Regions from separate parts of the Mesorhizobium sp. M1A.F.Ca.IN.020.04.1.1 genome, predicted to be linked through region 2. Evidence: riboswitches for the same ligand, from Rfam matches in the RefSeq annotation. Region 2 holds a riboswitch; the other holds the start of a gene.
What was found. Region 2 has a riboswitch for thiamine pyrophosphate ahead of thiC (phosphomethylpyrimidine synthase ThiC). Riboswitches for the same ligand answer to the same signal wherever they lie in the genome.
Positions count from the first base shown of each region.

Region 1: another riboswitch for thiamine pyrophosphate. It lies ahead of thiB (thiamine ABC transporter substrate binding subunit); the one in region 2 lies ahead of thiC (phosphomethylpyrimidine synthase ThiC).

Region 1 covers NZ_RZSN01000125.1:7,338-14,487, reverse strand. The annotation lists gene EOA49_RS22340 (ABC-F family ATP-binding cassette domain-containing protein) at 1-811, opposite strand, end outside; gene EOA49_RS22335 (thiamine diphosphokinase) at 813-1,457, opposite strand; TPP riboswitch at 1,598-1,711, shown strand; gene thiB (thiamine ABC transporter substrate binding subunit) at 1,753-2,763, shown strand; gene thiP (thiamine/thiamine pyrophosphate ABC transporter permease) at 2,968-4,590, shown strand; gene thiQ (thiamine ABC transporter ATP-binding protein) at 4,587-5,348, shown strand; gene EOA49_RS22310 (M48 family metalloprotease) at 5,556-6,998, shown strand; gene EOA49_RS22305 (caspase family protein) at 7,082-7,150, opposite strand, start outside.
Region 2 covers NZ_RZSN01000152.1:4,302-11,451, reverse strand. The annotation lists gene EOA49_RS24565 (sugar ABC transporter permease) at 1-686, shown strand, start outside; gene EOA49_RS24560 (carbohydrate ABC transporter permease) at 686-1,537, shown strand; gene EOA49_RS24555 (ABC transporter ATP-binding protein) at 1,587-2,732, shown strand; gene EOA49_RS24550 (beta-galactosidase) at 2,761-4,896, shown strand; TPP riboswitch at 5,179-5,291, shown strand; gene thiC (phosphomethylpyrimidine synthase ThiC) at 5,403-7,150, shown strand, end outside.

The DNA of each region.
Region 1 (7,150 bases), on a different contig from region 2:
CCATCGTCGCCGAACCCTCGGCGCCGCGATGGCTGCGAAAACGCTGGCGCATGGCCTGCAGCTCGCCGAGCCGGCGCATGTTGCGCTTGCGCCTGGCGGTCACGCCATAGCGCAGCCAATGCTCCTCGCGCACGATCTGGCGGCCGAGCTTGTGCTGTTCGCGCTCTTCCTCTTCAAGCACCTGGTCGCGCCATTCCTCAAAGTGCGCGAACCCCTTGTCCAGCCGGCGCGTCTGGCCGCGGTCGAGCCAGACGGTGGCGCGCGAGACGCGCTCGAGAAAGCGGCGGTCGTGCGAGATCAGGATCACGGCCGACGAGGTGCGGGCAAGCTCTTCTTCCAGCCATTCGATGACCGACAGGTCGAGATGGTTGGTCGGCTCGTCGAGGAGCAGGATATCGGGCTCCGGCGCCATGACGCGGGCCAGTGCTGCGCGGCGCGCCTCGCCGCCGGAAAGGTCGTTCGGCCGCTCCTCGCCGGTCAGGCCGAGATGCTCCATCAGATAAGTGGCGCGATGCGGGTCGTCGGCCGGCCCGAGGCCGGCTTCGACATAGGCGCGCACGCTGGCGAAGCCATCCATATCGGGCATTTGCGGCAGGTAGCGCACCGTTGCCGAGGGCTGGCGGAATACTTCGCCGTCCTGCGGTTCGATCAGCCCCGCGACGATCTTGAGCAGCGTCGACTTGCCCGAACCGTTGCGGCCGACAAGCGCGATCTTCTCGCCGGCGGAGGCGCTCAGTGCCGCGCCGTCGAGCAGCGGCGTGCCGCCAAAAGTCAGTTTTATGCCATCCAGATTGAGAAGAGGCGGGGCCATGTCAGCTTTCGGGAAGAGGATAGGGGTGGGCGAGCAGCAGCGCCCGGCCACGCTCGAGCGCGATATGGAGCCGGCCCTTGACCTCATTTGATATGGTAAGCGAGGAGCCGAACGCCACCTCGACACCGTCCAGCGCCCATTTGGCGCCTGAGACCGTCAGGCCGGCGAGGTCGGAGAAGCCGAGCACCGAGAACAGCGTGCCCTCGGCGTAGTCGAAGCCGGCTTTGCCCGGCAGGATCGGCACGCCCTCCTGCGCGCCGCTGGTCAGCAGCACGGTCATGCCCGCCTCGGCCAGCCGCACGCTCAGAGCCAAATGCAGAAAGGCATGATCGGCGCGCTTGCCGCCGAAGGCGCCGGCCAGCATCAGGCTGGTGGCGCCGCGCGCCAGCGCCTCGGCAATGGCGAGTTCGCCGTCGGTCATGTCCTTCTCGGTCGGGAAAATCTTGCGCGGCACGGCGGCCAGATTCTCCGGCAGGTTTGGCGGTACCGAGTCGAAATCTCCGACCCAGAGCTCCGGCAGCAGGCCAAGCATATCGGCATGGCCGATACCGGCATCGGCGGCGATGATGCGGGAGCCTTCGATCTGGCGATCGAGCCGAGGCGTGCGGACGAGATCGCCGCCAAGCAGGATGGTGAATGTGCCCATGGCAGTCGCCCTTACCAGCCCGGCCAACGAAACGGAAGCGGGCGCGTCCAAACGGAATCGCGCTTCATTACCGCGGTGAACCATCATAATGCCCCGGAAACTTCCGCTTGCGCGCCGCATCGGCCGGGCCTATGTCTCGAAATGCTCTAACGGGGTGCCGGACGCTGATTTTGCGAACCGGCTGAGAGGCACAAAGCCAACCCGCTGAACCTGATCCGGTTTGTACCGGCGGAGGGATTAGACGTTTCGGACCATCCGACGCCTCAATTCCTTTAACCGAACGAAGGAGGCGCCGATGCGCTCGCTATTGTCCAACCTTGTTCTTGCAGCCGGCCTGGTTTCGCTTTTGGTGGGCGTCGGGCCTGCCGAGGCGAAAGACAAGCTTACCGTCTACACCTACGAAAGCTTCACCGCCGACTGGGGTCCCGGGCCCGCGGTGAAGAAGGAATTCGAGGCCGAATGCGGCTGCGATCTCGAATTCGTCTCGGTTGCCGACGGCGTGGCACTGCTCAACCGCGTCAAGCTGGAGGGCGCCGGCACCAAGGCCGATGTCGTGCTCGGCCTCGATACCAACCTGACCGCGGATGCCAAGGCGAGCGGCCTATTCGCGCCGCATGGCGCGGTGGCCGATTTGAATGTGCCCGGCGGCTGGAAAGACGACACTTTCGTGCCTTTCGACTACGGCTATTTCGCCGTCGTCTACGACACCGAAAAGCTGAAGACCCCGCCGAAGAGCTTGAAGGAACTGGTCGAGGGCGCCGGCCCCGACAAGATCATTATCCAGGATCCGCGCACTTCGACGCCGGGCCTCGGGCTGCTGCTGTGGGTCAAGTCGGTCTATGGCGACAAGGCGCCGGAAGCCTGGGCCAAGCTGAAGCCGAAGGTGCTGACCGTGACGCCGGGCTGGAGCGAGGCCTATGGTCTGTTCACCAAGGGCGAGGCGCCGATGGTCCTCTCCTATACCACTTCGCCGGCCTACCACATGGTGGCCGAGAACACCGAGCGCTATCAGGCGGCGTCCTTCGAGGAGGGCGAATATCTGCAGATCGAGGTCGCCGGCATCACCAAAACCGGCGCGAAGAACCCGCTGGCGGAAAAATTCATAGCCTTCATGACCGGGCCCAAGTTCCAGGACATCATCCCGGAGACCAACTGGATGTTCCCGGCCGGCAAGACCGACAAGCCGCTCAACCCGGCCTTCGAAAAGCTGGTGAAGCCGACCAAAACCCTGCTGTTCAGCCCGGACGAGGTGGCGGCCAACCGCAAGGCCTGGGTGGATGAATGGCTGGCGGCGATGAGCAAGTAGGACGCAGGATGGCGCTTGAGCACCCCCCTCTGTCCGGCCGGCCATCTCCCCCGCAAAGGGGGATCGGTGATTTCGCTAGCCGCCGACGGTGTAGGAAGAGCGGCAAAGCTGCCAATCTCCCTCCTAGAGTGGGAGATGTCCGGCAGGACAGAGGGGGGTGCGACGGAACGCGGCGTTCGCTAGCTCGAGCCAACGTGGTGCAGCGTGCAATCCACGCCGCGCCCTGACCCTCGCATCACCGCCGGCATCATCGCCCTTGTCGCCATCACTTTGCTCATCGGCGGCGCCTTCGCCGGCCTGATCCTCGAAGGCGCGAGCGGTCCGTCCAGCGCTGCCGCGGCCTTCGACAGCTATCTGCTCCGCGTCGCCCGCTTCACGCTTTGGCAAGCGCTGCTGTCGACATTGCTTTCGGTCTTGCCGGCAGTGTTCGTCGGCCGCGCCCTGTCCAGGCAAACGAACTTTCCCGGACGTCGCCTGATCCTGCAGTTGTTCACGGTGCCGCTGGCGCTGCCGGCCATCGTCGCCGCGCTCGGCGTGTTGGCGCTCTACGGCCGTGCCGGTTATTTTGCCGGCATCCTCGGCACGTTCGGCGGTGGGGAATGGCCGGGCATTTACGGCCTTTCCGGCATCCTGGTCGCGCATGTCTTCTTCAACCTGCCATTGGCCACGCGGCTGTTCCTCGAGGCGCTCGGCACCGTGCCGGCCGACCAGTGGCGGCTGGCGAGCCAGCTCGGTATGGACGCTCGATCGGCCTTCCGGCTGATCGAATGGCCGGCGCTGCGCACGGCGCTGCCGGGGGTCGCCGGGCTGGTCTTCATGCTGTGCATCACCTCCTTCACAATCGTACTGACGCTGGGTGGCGGGCCGGCGGCGACGACGCTGGAGGTCGCGATCTACCAGGCGTTGCGCTTCGATTTCGATCCCGCGCGGGCCGTGACACTAACGTTTCTGCAGATCGTGCTGACCTTCGTCGTGGTCGCCATGCTGACGCGACTCGGCGCCAACACGGCCGGCGATGCGAATCTGCCGGTAGCGCCACGCCGCTATCTTGCGGCCAGCACCGCCGAGGCCGTGTTGAATGCCGGCCTGATCGTGCTTGCGCTGCTGTTCGTCGCCGCACCGATGGCGGCGACCGTGCTCGCCGGGCTGGAGGCGGATCTCGGCCGGCTGGCCGGCGAGGACGCCGTGCGCCGCGCGACGCTCACCAGCGCCGGGCTCTCCTTTCTCTCGGCGCTGCTTTGCGTGATGCTGTCGCTGTCGCTGGTTGCCGCCCGACGCGCACTGGCCCTGCGGCGCCGCGCGGGCGGCGCCATGTCGCTGCTCGAACACGCCGCCGACACCGGCGCCGGTTTCGTGCTGGTCGTGCCGCCGATCGTGATCGGCGCCGGCTGGTTCCTGGCTCTGCGCAACATCACCGATGTCTTCGCCATCGCACCCGTCATGGTCGTCGCGGTCAATGCGGTGATGGCGATGCCATTTGCCATTCGCGCCGTCCGCCCTGCCTATGACGCGGCGAGCGAGCGCCACGAGCGACTCTGCCTGGCGCTCGGCATTTCCGGCTGGAACCGGCTGCGGCTGGTCGACTGGCCGTCGCTCCGGCGGCCCTTGGCCACCGGCTTTGCGTTCGCCATGGCGCTGTCGCTCGGCGATCTCGGCGTGATCGCGCTGTTCGGCAGCGATTCCGTCCAGACCTTGCCCTATCTTCTACTCGCGCGCATGGGCAGCTACCGGACCGCCGACGCCGCGGGGCTGGCCTTGCTGCTCGGCCTCGTCTGCCTGCTGCTGGTTGTCGCCGCCGACTGGCTGGGGCGGGAGGCAAAGGCATGACGAGGGATAATAATGGCATCGCGGCCACGAAGGGCCTGGGCGTCACGTTGGACGGCGTATCCTTCAGCTATGGCGAGGCATCCTTCCGGTTCGATGTCGAATTCGCCGCCGGCAGGATCACCGCCATCATGGGGCCGAGCGGTTCAGGCAAGTCGACGCTGCTCAATCTGGTGGCCGGCTTCGAATCACCCAATGCTGGCAAGGTGCTGATCGGCGGGATCAATGTCGACAATGCGCCGCCCTCGGCGCGGCCGGTGTCGATGGTGTTCCAGGAAAACAACCTGTTCACCCATCTTTCGGTCGAGGGCAATGTCGGGCTTGGCCGCTCGCCATCGCTCAAGCTCACGGCCGACGACCACCGCGCGGTCGCGGACGCGCTGGGGCGTGTCGGCCTCGCCGGCAAGGAAAAGCGGCTGCCGAGCGAGCTTTCCGGCGGCGAGCGGCAGCGCGTCGCGCTGGCGCGGGTGCTCATACGGGACCGTCCGGTGCTTCTGCTCGACGAGCCTTTCGCCTCGCTCGGCCCGGCGCTGCGCGAAGACATGCTCGATCTCGTGGCCGGCATCCACGCCGAGCGACAGATGACCGTGCTTTTCGTCACGCATCAGCCGCAGGACGCGCGCCGCATCGGCCAACGGATCGCGTTCGTTGACGAGGGCAGGGTCGCGGCAACAGGGTCGGCCGCCGATTTCTTCGACGGTGCTGGACCGGAGGCCTTCCGGCGCTATATCGGCGATCGAGGCGGCAGCGTTGCCAGATGACAACACATTGCCCGGAAGCGGACATAATTTACGGCCAAACCGGCTGCGGGTGATCAGGCGTTTGCTTGCCTTGTCCGGGGGAGTGTGGCTAGGTCCGGCCATGCTGGTCCGGGTGGGCCGTGATTTGCCGAAAGATTACGAAAGGAAGCCGATCTGACAGCCGGCATCGAGAGGGTATGGACTAAGCCGCTGGCGCGATTTTTCGCGATGGCCGGCTTTGCCGTGGCGCTGGCGAGCTGCCAGATGTTCACGCCGCCGGACGTGCAGGAGTCCGGCTTCCAGCCCTCCGACAAGCCGATCACCGTCGACAATGTCGTCGCCAATGCCAGGCTGGCCGAAATGGCCAAAGCGCAGCATCCGCGGATTCTCGCCACCTATGGCGGCGAATATTCCGATCCGAAGCTCGAGCGAATGGTGGCCAAGGTCGTCGGCAATCTGACGGTGGTCTCGGCCAATCCGACCCAGACCTATCGCATCACCATCCTCAACTCGCCCAACGTAAATGCCTTCGCGCTGCCGGGCGGCTATCTCTATGTCACGCGCGGACTTTTGGCGCTGGCCAATGACTCCTCCGAGCTTGCGGCCGTCATCGCGCATGAGATGGGCCACGTCACCGCCAATCACGGGTTGCAGCGGCAGCAGCTCGAGGCCGAGGAAGGCCTGGCGACCAAGGTCGTCTCCGACGTGCTCGGCGACAGCCCGACCGCCAAGGCCGCGCTCATCCGCGGCAAGCTGAGGCTTGCGCAGTTTTCGCGCAACCAAGAACTGCAGGCCGACGCGATCGGCATCAAGTCGATCGGCGAAGCGGGCTATGATCCCTATGCGGCCGGCCGCTTCCTGCAGTCGATGTCGGCCTATACCGATTTCCGTTCGGTCAGCGGCGCCACGGATGCCAGCCTCGACTTCCTGGCCACGCATCCCAACACGCCGCAGCGCATCGAGCTGGCGCAGCGGCTCGCCCGCAACTTCGGACCGCCCGGCGTCGGCACGCGCGACCGCGATGCCTTTCTCGCCGGCATAGACGGGCTGCTCTACGGCGACACGCCGGAAGAGGGCTATGTGCGCGGCCAGACCTTCCTGCATCCCGGCCTTGGCGTGTCGTTCTCGGTGCCCGAGGGTTTCGTCATCGACAATTCGGCGGCCGCGGTGACCGCGACCGGTCCGGGCGACATCGCCATCCGCTTCGATGGCGTGGCGATCGACAAGTCTGTGTCGCTCACCGACTATATCCGCAGCGGCTGGGTCGCTGGACTAGACGATGCCAGCGTGCGCCAGGAAACGGTCAACGGCAACGAGGCGGCGATGGCGCATGCCAGCGCGCAAGGGTGGCAGTTCGATATCGCGGTCATCCGGGCCGGCGGACAGGTCTACCGGCTGCTGACTGCGGCACCCTCGGCCAGCACCGCGCTGGAGCCGGTCGCGCGCTCCGTCAGCAGCTCCTTCCGCACGTTGAGCGCGGCCGAGAAGGCGGCGCTGAAGCCGCTGCATATCCGGGTGGTCACTGTGCAGCCCGGCCAGAACATGGGCACGCTTGCCGCTCAGATGGTCGGCGTCGACCGAAAGCTCGACCTGTTCCGGGTGCTCAACGCAATGTCGCCGGGCGCGAGCGTGTCGGCCGGCGACAAGGTCAAGATCGTCACCGACAAGTAGGGTCGCATCCCGTTTCGTGCTTCCGCAACGAATCAGCCGCGCGCTTCTATTCGGTCAACCCGGGCGCGCGGCTGCCGCAGCAATCAGAGCCCGCCACTGCTGCCGCCTTCAGGGCTGGTCTGGCCGCCGGTGCTGCCCCCGCTGCCCTCACC
Region 2 (7,150 bases):
TCTACGTCTCGCTCAAGAACAACGTAATCTGGCTGCTGATCTTCATGCTGGCGCCGCCGATCGGCCTGGCGCTTGCGCTGATCGTGAATCAGCAGATCCGCGGCATGCGCATCCTCAAGTCGCTGTTCTTCGTGCCGCTTGTGCTGGCGACCGTCACCGTCGGTGTCGTGTTCGGATGGGTCTATGATCCAAACTTCGGGTTGCTGCAGCTTCTCTTCGGCGCCTTTGGCGGTACCGCCCCGGCGCTGCTTTCAGACGAGACCTTCGTCACCTTCGCGGTAGCCGCCGCCGGTCTGTGGCCACAGATCGCGTTCTGCATGATCCTGTTCCTGGCGGGCCTGAACAGCCTCAACGACGATCTGATCGCCGCCGGACGCGTCGACGGTGCGCGCGGCTGGCGCATGTTGCGCCATGTCGTCCTGCCGCAACTGTCGCAGGTCGGCTTCATCGCCATCGCGGTGACGGTGATCGGTGCGCTGCGCTCCTTCGACATGATCGCGGTCATGACCAGTGGCGGCCCCTATGGCTCGTCCACCGTGCTCGCCTACCAGATGTATCAGGAGTCGATCTTTTCCTACCGCTTTGGCTACGGCGCCGCGATCGCCACCGTGCTGTTCGTGATCATGATCGTCTTCATCGCCTGGTATCTCAGTGGCCTCATCAAGGCCGAGCGGAGCAACGCCTGATGTACCCGCGCCCCATTCCCGAAAACGCCAGGATCCAGCGAGCCCTCTATCTAGGTGGTGTAACCCTGGTCGTGATCCTGTGGCTGCTGCCTCTGCTCGCCGTGATGCTGACCTCGATCCGTTCCAACGAGGAGCTGATGGCCGGCAACTATTGGGGCTGGCCGCAGAAATTCAGCCTGATCGACAACTACAAGGCGGTTTTCGACCAGACCGCCATGCTGCGCTTTTTCCTCAACAGCCTGCTGATCACCATCCCATCCGTCATCGGCGTTCTCATCCTGTCGACACTGACCGGCTTCGTCTTGTCGCGCTACCCGTTCCGTGGCTCCAACCTCATCTTCGCCCTCTTCGTCGGCGGCAATTTCCTGCCGGCGCAGATCATGATGATCCCGGTCCGCGACCTGATGGTGAGGCTGGGTCTCTACGACACCGTCTATGCGCTGATCGTTTTCCACATTGCCTTCCAGACCGGCTTCGCCACGCTTTTCATGCGCAACTTCATCGCCGCTCTCCCGGGCGAACTGTTCCAGGCGGCGCGCGCCGAAGGCGCCTCGCCGTTCCAGACATTGCGCCACGTGGTTATTCCGCTGGTCCGGCCTGCACTGGCGGCACTCGCGATCCTCACCTTCACCTTCGTCTGGAACGACTATTTCTGGGCGATCGTCCTTACCCAGAGTGATGCGGTCAAACCCGTTACCGCAGGCCTGAACAATCTGCGCGGCGAATGGACATCGGCCTGGAACATCGTCTCGGCGGCCACGATCTTCGTCGCCCTGCCCCCGGTCGTGATGTTCTTCATGATGCAGAAGCACTTTGTCGCCGGCCTCACCATGGGAGCCGTCAAGGGATGATCCGCCGCGAACCCTGCCGCACCCGACACGCACGGAAAGGCGCCTCGATATGAGCAGCGTGGAATTGCGAAAAGTCGACAAGCACTATGCCGGCTACCATGCCCTGAAGACGGTCGACCTGACGATCGAAAAGGGCGAGTTCGTCGTCATGGTCGGCCCCTCCGGCTGCGGAAAGTCGACATTGCTGAAGACGATCGCCGGGTTGGAAACCATCAACTCCGGCCACATCGTGATCAACGGGCGAGACGTCACCAGGGAAGAACCCGGCGACCGCGGCATCGCAATGGTCTTCCAGTCCTATGCACTCTACCCACACATGACCGTGGCCGAGAACATGGGCTTCGGCCTGCGGATGGCCCACCGGCCCAGGACCGAGATCGACGCCGCCGTCAAACGCGCAGCACGGATCCTGCGTCTGGAGGAGCAGCTCGACAAGCGACCGAAGCAATTGTCGGGCGGACAGCGCCAGCGCGTCGCGATCGGCCGCGCGATCACCCGCTCTCCCGAGGTGTTCCTGTTCGATGAGCCGCTGTCGAACCTCGATGCCGCGCTGCGCACTCAGATGCGAGTGGAACTTTCGAGCCTGCACGCGCAGCTTGGATCGACGATGATCTACGTCACCCACGACCAGGTCGAGGCGATGACCATGGCCAACCGGATCGTAGTCCTCAACAAAGGCCGGATCGAGCAGGTCGGCTCGCCGCTGGAACTCTACGCCAACCCTGCCAACATTTTCGTCGCGGGCTTCCTCGGCGCGCCGCGCATGAATTTCATCGAAGCGAAAGCAGTGAGCGTCGGCGCATCCAGCGTCTCGGTAGCCGCCGCCGGCCTCCCTGCCATTACCTTGGATGGCATCGACGCCGGCGGCCTTTCGGCTGGTGATGCCGTGACCATCGGCATCCGGCCGGAGGCCCTGCGTGTCGCCGAGCCAAGCGACGGCGCAATGCCGGCCTTCTCCAGCCAGGTGCGTCTGGTCGAGCAGCTGGGGCGCGAAACCGTCCTCTACGTCGACGCCTCTCCGCTTCAGACGACCAATTCCGACAGCGGAACCGGCAATTTCACGCTTCAGCTCAACAAGGTTTCTACCGTCGCGGTCGGCGCCGCGTTGCGAGCAGGGTTCGAAACCGGCGACGCCTACCTCTTCGGCCCGGATGGCCGCACGCTCACGCCAAGAAAACCCGTCGCCTCAATCTGAACCTCGAAATTTCGAAAGTCCCATACGCATGAACCGCAAAGAGCCCGCTCCGCTATCCGTATGGCGGCCCCTCAATCTTGACCGCTTTCTGCTCGGAGCACCTCATTACCCCGAACATGTCGACGAAGGCTGCTGGCAGCGTGACGCCGAGCGCATGGCTGCCGCCGGCGTCAACACAGTGCGTATGGGAGAGTTCGCCTGGCACATTTTCGAGCCCCGCGAAGGCAAGTTCGAGTTCGGCCTGTTCGATCGCGCGATCGAACTTCTCGGCCGCGCGGGGATCGACACGATCATGTGCACGCCGACAGCCACCCCTCCCCGCTGGCTCACCGTCAACTATCCCGAAGTGCTGCGCGTTGACATGAACGGGCGGGCCTCAAGCCACGGATCGCGCCAGCATGCCGACACCACAAGCCCGGTATTCCGCGCCCACAGCCGCCGCATCACCCGCGCCATGGCCGAGCATTATCGGCACAACCCGCGTGTGATCGGCTGGCAGACGGACAACGAGCTCAACACCACGGTGTCGGAATCGTTCGCGCCTTCGACAAGGCTGGAGTTCCAGAAATACCTGCAGAAGGCCTACGGCACCATTGAGGCGTTGAACTTCGCCTGGGGCGGCCACTTCTGGGCGACGGCCTACGACGATTTCTCGCAGATCGACCTGCCGAGACCGCTCATGCCGTCCTACCCCAGCCCCGGCCACGTGCAGGACTACCATCGCTTTCTGGCCGCCGCGACCGCGGCCTTCCAACACGACCAGGTCGAGATCCTGCGCGCCGCCAATCCGGACTGGTTCATCTTCCACAATCTTGGCCAGCTTGCCGACATCGACTTCCGCGGTCAGTTCGGACAGGACCTCGATTTCATCGGCTTCGACATCTATCCGATGCTCTATGACGAGATGCGCCGAACCGGCGGGCATGCCGCGACCCAGGCCCTCCATCTCGACATATGCCGCGCCTATTCCGGCAACTTCATCGTTCCGGAGCAGGCCTCAGGCTTCGGCAGCCAGCCCGGCTTCTCGACGATGACGCCGGAGCCCGGCGAGATGCGTCGCATGGCCATGACCTCGGTGGCGCGCGGCGCCGACGGTGTCATGTTCTTTCGTTGGCGTCCCGCGCATTTCGGCGCCGAGATCTACTGGATGGGCGTCATCGATCACGACGACGTGCCGCGCCGCCGCTATGACGAGGCAGGCCGCTTCTTCCATGAGATCGCCGCCGCGAAGGAGCAGATTCTTGGCACCGCAGTGCGCATGGACCTCGGCATCGCCGGCGCGGACTTCGACAACCAGGAGGCTCACAAGACCTATCCGATCGGCCTCCCCAGTCCGCTCGAAGACGCGACGCTGCTTCATCGCCACTGCTATCAGAACGGCATTGCATGCGGGTTCATTCATCCCGAAGACGATCTTTCGCGGCTCAAGGCGCTCTACGTCCCGCATTGGGTGATGTGGAAGGATGAATGGAACGAGGCTGTTGAAACATTCGTCCGCAACGGCGGTACGCTGATCCTATCGGCATTGAGCGGGACGAGGGACGAGAACAACCACATCATTCGCGAGCAGGCGCCCGGCAAGGCCCTTGCAGCCCTGAGCGGCGTCAGGGTGGCGGAGTTCGGCCGCGTCGTTCCCGAAGGCGGCAGCGGCCTGTTTCCGCTGTTTCGTCCGGCTCCGTTGGGCGCCTATGCACCGCCGCCGCTCCCGGCCTCGTCCGCGGAACGCAAATACCTGTTCACCCTTGGCAATGAAGAATTCCAGGCTGCGCATTTGTACGAGGTGCTTGATGTAGCGCCTGACACCGAGGTGCTCGGCATCTGGTCGAACCGCTTCGCCGCCGGCTCTCCGGCAATTACCGCCCGCAAGGTTGGGCAAGGTCGGGTTGTCTATGTCGGCACGTATCTCACGCCGCAACTGACGGAGAAGCTTGTCGATGTCGTGCTGGCCAAAGCCGGTATAGCGCCTTTGCTGCCCGACCTGCCTGCCGGGGTGGAGGTCTCTGTCAGGGAAGCCGACGACCGCCGGCTGATGTTCGTGCTGAACACCACGGAAGTCGCCGTGATCGTACCCAACGTCCCAAAGGGCCTCGACCTGCTGACGGGCAAGGCCGTTGAAGGAACGCTGCAACTCGACCCTTACGGCTGCGCAATAATTCGGTCCTGAACAAATCGAACCAGCGTCCGTAGACGCCGAGCAGATGCTCTTCGAGGCGAAAAATGCGTTCTTCAATCCGCCGCCACAAGGGATTCGCAAAAGCGTTTCCTTGGCGGATGACAAGTGGGCCCCGACTGCCAGCTCGACGCGCGCAAGGTCGTGGCTCAATGGGCGTCGATGTAAGAGATGCTCGATCAAAGCTGCGTGGCTGCGCCCCTTCTCGTCGCTTGTTCGAGGCTGGAGAAGTCATGAAGTCGAGTTGACAGGATAGCGTCGCATCGTCCAACCTAGGCGCCTCACCAGGGGAGTCCCGGCAAGGGGCTGAGATACTGCTAATAGCGCGCAGTGACCCGTTGAACCTGATCCAGTTCATACTGGCGTAGGGACGGTGCGAGGCTTCGCGGGTCGGCAATCCGGCTTCGGCATTCGGGCAGTGCCCGCATCCTAAGCGAAGCGTCACTTCCTCCTCATCGCGTGGACTGGGTCTCCGTGCACTCGAGCAAGGAGGCTCACTCATGAATGCCCACACCCCGACCGTCACCGTCGGCGAATTGCCCGCTTCGAAGAAGGTCCACAAACCCGGTCAGCTCCACCCGGAGCTGCGGGTGCCGATGCGCGAGATCTCGGTCCACCCGAGCGCCGGCGAGCCGCCGGTCACGGTCTATGACTCGTCCGGTCCCTACACGGACACCGCGATGAAAACCGACATCGAGCGTGGCTTGCCACGGCTGCGCGAGGCATGGATCGAGGCGCGCAGAGACGTGGAGCGCTACGAGGGCCGCACGATCAAGCCGGAAGACAACGGCTTCGTCTCAGCCGATCGCCTGACGCCGGAATTCCCGGTTCGCAACAGACCGTTGCGCGCGGCCGGCGGCCGCGCCGTCACACAGCTCGCCTATGCGCGCGCCGGCATCATCACGCCTGAGATGGAGTTCGTCGCCATCCGCGAGAACCTCGGCCGTGAGCAGTTGCGTTCGAAAGTTCAACGTGATGGCGAAAGCTTCGGCGCCGCGATCCCCGACTTCGTCACGCCGGAATTCGTGCGCGACGAGGTGGCGCGCGGCCGCGCCATCATCCCGTCCAACATCAACCACCCGGAAAGCGAGCCGATGATCATCGGCCGCAATTTTCTGGTCAAGATCAACGCCAATATCGGCAACTCCGCCGTCACCTCATCGATGGCCGAAGAGGTCGAGAAGATGGTGTGGGCGATCCGCTGGGGCGCCGATACGGTAATGGACCTCTCGACCGGGCGCAACATCCACAACATCCGCGAATGGATCGTGCGCAATTCGCCGGTGCCGATCGGCACGGTGCCGATCTACCAGGCGCTGGAGAAAGTCGGCGGCGTCGCCGAGGAACTGACCTGGGAGGTGTTCCGCGACACCCTCATCGAGCAGGCCGAGCAGGGCGTGGACTATTTCACGATCCATGCCGGCGTGCGCCTGCCCTATATCCCGCTGACCGTCGACCGCGTCACCGGCATCGTGTCGCGCGGCGGCTCGATCATGGCCAAGTGGTGCCTGCATCACCACCAGGAGAGTTTTCTCTACGAGCATTTCGAGGAGATCTGCGACATCGCCCGGGCCTATGACGTGGCGTTCTCGCTCGGCGACGGCCTTCGCCCCGGCTCGATCGCCGATGCCAATGACGCGGCCCAGTTCGCCGAGCTGGAAACGCTCGGAAAGCTCACCAAGATCGCCTGGTCCAAGGACTGCCAGGTGATGATCGAGGGCCCCGGCCACGTGCCGATGCACAAGATCAAGCAAAACATGGACAAGCAGCTCGCGGTTTGTGGCGAAGCGCCGTTCTACACGCTCGGGCCGCTCACCACCGACATAGCGCCCGGCTACGACCACATCACATCGGGCATCGGCGCGGCGATGATCGGCTGGTTCGGAACGGCGATGCTCTGCTACGTCACGCCGAAGGAGCATCTCGGCCTGCCCGACCGCGACGACGTCAAGACCGGCGTCATCACCTACAAGATCGCAGCCCACGCCGCCGACCTCGCCAAGGGCCATCCAGCCGCCAAAATCAGGGACGACGCGCTGTCGCGGGCGCGCTTCGAGTTCCGGTGGGAAGACCAGTTCAACCTGTCGCTCGATCCGGAGACGGCGCGCGCCTTCCACGACGAAACCCTGCCGAAGGAGGCGCACAAGGTGGCGCATTTCTGCTCCATGTGCGGCCCCAAATTCTGCTCGATGCGGATCTCGCACGACATCCGCGCGGAAGCGCAGAAGGAAGGGCTCGCGGCCATGGC